Regions from separate parts of the Ureibacillus sp. FSL W8-0352 genome, predicted to be linked through region 1. Evidence: riboswitches for the same ligand, from Rfam matches in the RefSeq annotation. Region 1 holds a riboswitch; the other holds the start of a gene.
What was found. A riboswitch is a leader RNA that binds a small molecule or an ion and turns the genes downstream of it on or off. The one in region 1 is predicted to bind cobalamin.

Region 1 (3,170 bases):
TCCGTTCGGTTTACCTGTAAACAAATCCAGCAACACGCCACATATCGCTGGTTTTTAGGTATTTCCCCCACCGATAAAGTCCCTTGCCACTCCAGCGTTTCCAAGTTTCTTCGCCATCGGGTCGATCCCGGTGTATGGGAAGCGTTATTGGATCATGTCCTTCAACGGATTCAAGAAGATGGGTTCTTGTCTCCAGAGACATGGGCAACGGATGAAACAGAGTTAAAAGCGAACGCCAATAGACTGAAACGCATCCAAGTGATTCAGACGATGGTGGAGAAAGAAGACGAGGACGTGTTACAACTGGTCAATGAAAAACGACAACAGCATGGAAAAAAACGTTAGCTCCCAAAGCAGAGAAGCTGGTAACCAAAAAGATGATCTGTAGCGTCACAGATCCAGATGCTGGGCTATCGGTCAAACATGATCCGCGTGGTCTCTTTGCGTTCCACGATCATCGAATCGTTGACACCTTGCATAATTTTATTTTGGATGCTTACGTGACTGCCGCCACCGTGCCTGGTCATCGTATTTTGATGGAGCGAATCGAGCGTGTTCAACATCGAGTAGGATATTCTCCTAAAGAAATCGTGTTAGACGCTGGCTATTATAACGCCCGACTAGCAAGAGAATTAGAGAAAAAAGGGATTTTGGCGTATATGTCGTATCGACGTTTTCATCGAAAGGAACATCCCGATTGTCGTTCCGTAAAGTTCCAGCAAGTCACAGACGATGTGTATGCGTGTCCCTGTGGCGTAAAGTTCACGTATTCCACGTCCACCCGTTCTGGATATCATGAGTACAAACCAGCAGTAAAAGGAAGTTGTGTGGGATGTCCTGCCGCAAAAGGCGCAAAGGATCGTGTATTTCGAGTTTCCGTTCATCAAGATATCTACGAACGAATGCGGAAACAACGATTATCGATGAGAGGAAAAGTGTTGCGATCGGTACGTCCATCGACGATTGAGCGAAGTTTCGCCGAAAGCAAAGAACTCCACGGTCTTCGTTTAACACGATACCGTGGAGTCCAGCAGAAGGAGTTTTGACAAAGGATGTCAAATATAAGACATGGCAAGGAGGAGATTGTGATGAAAACAGCTGATTTATGCGATGAATTTTTAAGTGAATTGCAAGTATGCCAGCTGCCGATGCAATCTTACGGCGGCAAAGCGGAATTTTCCGGACCGATCGCGACGGTCGATGTATTTGAAGATAATGTGCTCGTTCGTGAGGCGCTCGAAACTGTTCCAGCGGGCACCGTATTGGTCGTAGACGGAAAAGGTTCGCGAAATTGCGCGCTGCTCGGAGACCGTCTTGCCCAGATCGCTTGTGAGCGCGGGCTTGCCGGGGTGATTATTCACGGATGCATTCGCGATTCCGCAGAAATCGCCAATATGCCGCTTGGGGTGATGGCGATTGGCACTTGCCCGGTGAAAAGCAAAAAAGAAGGAAAGGGAAAACGGGACATTGCGCTCGAATTTGGCGACGTTCGTTGGGAGCCAGGCGCCTATGTGTACGCTGATCAAGACGGGATTGTATTGGCGAAAACGGACTTATTGAAAAAAAGTGGTTGACGATGTTTGAAAATTTGTACTACTATGAATAACAGAAATGTTCTTTGAAAAATCGACATTATATGCCAAACAAATAAGGTGCCTTTCTCATTAGAGAATAGGCTTAAAAGGGAAGTACGGTGAAAATCCGTCACGGTACCCGCCACTGTGATGGGGAGCTTTGTTGCATCATGTCACTGAAGGAAACTTCGGGAAGGCGCAATAAAGCGATGATCCTAAGTCAGGAGACCTGCCTTATTTGTTCGGACGGATACCTACGGGATTATAGGTAGACGTGCGGGAGAATGGTATACTTTTTTTTCTATATTTGTATGCATTTTTCTGCACCTCTGCGTATAGAGGTGCTTTTTATTTTGCAAAAAAGGAGAGACTCAACATGACAACATGGAACTTAATCGGAATGAAACATCATGTGCTGATTTGCAATGGAGGCAGCTGCATGCGTAAAGGGGGAGAAGAAGTAACGCTTGCCATCCGCGAAGAAATCGCGATGCTGGAGTTAGATGGCATTGTACATACGACGCGGACTCGCTGCAATGGCCGTTGCCAAGACGCGTGTGTAGTCATCGTTTACCCTGAAGGCGTATGGTACAACGGTGTGACGCCGGAAAAAGCAAGGGAGCTTGTGCGAAGGCATTTGCGAGATGGGGAATGGTTGGAAGAAACGATAACGTACCGTTATGAAGAGAAGCAAGGATTGATGATGTCAAAACAATCAAACGCCCCTCTAGGAATCTCGAAATTATGTAAAGCAACGGGAGGAACGAAAGCATGAAAAAATGGAAAGTCGCCCTTTTCCTTTGCGGTTTAGTCGTCTATTTTACGTTTACCGGCAGCACATCGGCATTTGCGATGCATATTATGGAAGGATTTTTGCCTGTTGGATGGGCGATTTTTTGGTGGCTTGTTTTTTTGCCATTTTTGATCATCGGTATGCGTTCACTAATTCGGATTACACGCGAGCATCCGGAACTAAAGCTGCTCATTGCGCTGTCCGGGGCATTTACGTTTGTGCTGTCCGCCTTAAAAATTCCATCCGTTACTGGGAGCAGCTCACATCCAACGGGGGTAGGACTCGGTGCGGTGCTGTTTGGCCCATGGACGATGGTAGTGATGGGAAGCATTTTATTGCTGTTTCAAGCGTTATTGCTGGCACATGGCGGATTGACGACATTAGGGGCAAATGCCATGTCCATGGCACGTCGGCCCGCTTGTGGCTTACGGCATTTATCGTTTTAGAAAAAAATAGAATATATCGCGACGCTGGACGATTTTTTTCGCTGCATTTTTCTCTGATTTGGCCACATATGTTGTCACCTCATTGCAATTAGCGCTGGCGTTCCCGGATGCGACAGGTGGGGTTTTCGCTTCGTTTGCCAAATTTGCCGGCATTTTTGCTATCACGCAAATACCACTGGCGATTACAGAAGGGCTGCTTACGGTCGTCGTTTGGAATTTCTTAACCACTTACAGTAGCGGCGAACTAAATCAGTTAGAGAGGGGAGTGTAATATGAAGCGAAGTCTTTTTCTTCTTGCTATTGCTGTTTTACTGGTAGTAGCGCCGTTATTGTTCATTCATCACTCTGATTTTGGCG
Region 2 (3,170 bases), 720 kb from region 1:
ATTTGGGCCGAGAAGGGCAAAAAAATCACCATTTTGTACTTCTATATCAATATTTCTTAGGATCGGGTTATTGCTATATCCACCCGTCACATTTTGAATCTTTAGCATCTATTTTTGCCCCCTTCCAATCTTTTCTCTTATTAGCAGAAACGCAAATACCGGTGCACCGATAATCGCTGTTATAACTCCAATTGGCAATTCTCGCGGTGCAATAACAATTCGAGCCAGCAAATCCGCAAACATTAGAAAAGTACCACCAATGATAAATGACAACGGTAATACATGTCGATGATTTGGTCCAACAAGGAGTCGTACAAGATGAGGGATGACGAGACCAACAAAACCAATGGAACCAGAAACAGCAACCGATGCTCCAGTTAATAACGATGCACCAATTAATATCATAGTCTTGCCTCTTTTGACATTGACACCAATATGATCTGCAGCCTCTTCACCAAGTGCAAAGGCATTTAATTCTCGAGAATGAATTAACAAAATGAATGTCCCCAATATCATAAACGGGATGATGAGTTGTATGTATTCCCAACCTCTCATTCCAACGCTCCCATATAACCAATAAAGAATTTGGGTCATTGCATCTCGATCTCCCAATGAAATGATTAGAGAGACAATGGCACTGATAAAGGAACTGACGATAATACCTGCAAGCACAATCGTTTCGATTGCTAAACTTCTACTGCTTAGCCTTACCAACCCAAATACAATTAATAAAGTGATAAAACCACTTACAATTGCGACGATTGGAAGCGTAAAATTTCCTAATCCTATTATGGTAACTTGGAAAAATATAACTAACACTGCTCCTAAAGAGGCGCCTGATGATACACCAATTGTATATGGATCTGCTAATGGATTTCGTAAAAGGCCTTGGAAAGCAGCCCCCGCTAGCGATAGGGATGCCCCAACACAAAAGGCAAGGATGACTCTCGGCAATCGAATATTCCAAATAATCATTTCCTCATTTTTTGGTACTTCCATCCAAGTGATATGGAGGGTTTTCTCAAATATTATTTGGATAATTTTTTCCACAGCAACGGGTACACTGCTTATAAATAAACCTAAAATGATTGCCGCGGCAAAAAGAATACCACTCCCTACATAAATCCAACCAATTTTATTATTCAAAAATTTCAGGATAAATAAGTTTCGCAAGGGTCTCGACTCCTTCAATTAAACGAGGGCCTGGTCTTGTTACTGTATCGCTGTCCACATCGTAAACTTCGCCATTTTTTACCGCAGGAACCGCTTGCCAACCATCACGAGCAAGTACTTGTTCCTTTGGATTCTCTATATAATAGCCGTATGTCGTTATAATCACATCCGGGTTTAATTTTACTATTTCTTCCTCATTCATCTTTACCCATCCTACTTGATCACCTGCTACGTTAATGGCTTGGATGGATTCTAACATTTCATGCATAAATGTATTTTTTCCAGTCGTAAAAATATCTGGTTCTGGTGATACTTCAACCCAAACTCTTTTTTTATCTGCAATGGCTTTCGCTTTCTCTTTAATGGCTTCATGACGTTTTTTCATATCAGCAATAATCTCTAAAGCTTTATCTTTTGTTCCAGTGGCTAAACCTATCATTTCAATGTTTTCATAAACATCTTCAAAAGATGCTGCACTACCAACGACGATGGTTTGAATACCCGCCTCTTCAAATTGTTTTAATACCGTCGGATGAGCTTTGTAATGATAATCTGTCACTAATGCTATATCTGGAAGTAGAGATAGAACTAGCTCCACATTAATGTCCTGTCCTCCCACCTTTGTAATATTTTCTGTTTCAGCCGGGTAATTACAATAATCTGAAACACCGATAATTTTGTCGCCTAGTCCAAGAGCAAAGGCAATTTCCGTATTACTTGTTTGAATGGAAACGATTGTTTCTGGTTCTTCTTCAATCGTAATTTCCCTGCCTGCATCATCAGTAAATGTAACTGGGAAAGTAGCATTCTTCGATTCGTTTTCTTTTGTCACCGTTTCCTGGGTGTTATCATTTGTTTCATTGCTAGCACAACCAGCAATGAATGGGATGGTTAATAATAAAACTAATGCTAGAAGTATTGCTCGATTCATTTTTAACATCTTTCGTCTCCTCCTTTTATAAAAAATAAAAAACGCTTCCCCCTCTTGGAAAGCGTTGTAAAGGCAGATATGTATACTCTAACCATATGCATAATGACACATATACATTCAATTGGTATCTGCTCTTTAAACATCCCTTTCCTCGAAGGATGTTTAAAATACAAATAGGCAGGTCTCCTGACTTACGGATCATCGGTTTGTTACTCCTTCCCATGTTAAAAACACAGTGGATAATCGTAACATTCCTACCCGATTACAGTGGCGGGACCGTGTTGGATTTTCACCAACTTCCCTCTTAGTCTTAAATGTAATGAATTTACATTTAAGAAACCTATTTGTTTGTTATTCAATTATTCGTTCTAGTGCCATTATAGTAGAATAACCGTACCTTGTAAAATAATTGTTTTTTATCTTGCTCCTGGCCATTGAAAAAAACACTAATACTGAATACAATTTAACAATAAATATTCTGAAATTTCGTGTTCGAAAGGAATGAAATGATGGAAAACTTTTTTCTATTTGTGTTGATGTGTGTTTTGTTAATCCTTTTACCTGGCCCTGATTTTGCCATCGTCACTAAAAACACTGTTACTCGTGGCAAATTTGGCGGAATGAAAACTGCTTTAGGTACTTGTTGTGCCCTGCTAATTCACACTACTGCCGCGATATTAGGATTATCTGCGCTCATTGTAAAATCAGCCTTTTTATTTTCTATTTTTAAGTATGTTGGAGCCATTTACTTAATTTATCTTGGAATTAAAACTTTTTGGTCTTTGAGAAAAAAGAAAGATGAAGTAGAGGTAGAATTTGTGCAAGAAGGTACATTGAGTAATACATCTTGTTTCAAACAAGGATTTTTAACTAATATATTAAACCCTAAAGTTGCACTATTTTTCTTAACCTTCTTCCCTCAATTTGTAAATACTAGTAGCGATACATTTATGCCGTTCCTTATTATGGGAATTACTTATACCATTCTTACGGCCCTGTGGTTCATTTTCTATATTTATTTAATCGATCATATTAGTGCATTTATAAAAAATGCTCGCACTCAAAA

Region 2: another riboswitch for cobalamin. It lies ahead of NST98_RS13740 (ABC transporter substrate-binding protein); the one in region 1 lies ahead of NST98_RS10255 ((2Fe-2S) ferredoxin domain-containing protein).

The regions. Positions count from the first base shown of each region.
Region 1 is NZ_JBBOQT010000001.1:2,004,927-2,008,096, reverse strand. It holds partial or broken gene NST98_RS17320 (transposase) at 1-1,034, shown strand, start outside; gene rraA (ribonuclease E activity regulator RraA) at 1,089-1,574, shown strand; cobalamin riboswitch at 1,634-1,825, shown strand; gene NST98_RS10255 ((2Fe-2S) ferredoxin domain-containing protein) at 1,951-2,349, shown strand; partial or broken gene NST98_RS10250 (energy-coupling factor ABC transporter permease) at 2,346-3,084, shown strand; gene NST98_RS10245 (energy-coupling factor ABC transporter substrate-binding protein) at 3,086-3,170, shown strand, end outside.
Region 2 is NZ_JBBOQT010000001.1:2,724,001-2,727,170, reverse strand. It holds gene NST98_RS13750 (ABC transporter ATP-binding protein) at 1-108, opposite strand, end outside; gene NST98_RS13745 (FecCD family ABC transporter permease) at 109-1,173, opposite strand; gene NST98_RS13740 (ABC transporter substrate-binding protein) at 1,139-2,113, opposite strand; cobalamin riboswitch at 2,264-2,463, opposite strand; gene NST98_RS13735 (LysE family translocator) at 2,614-3,170, shown strand, end outside.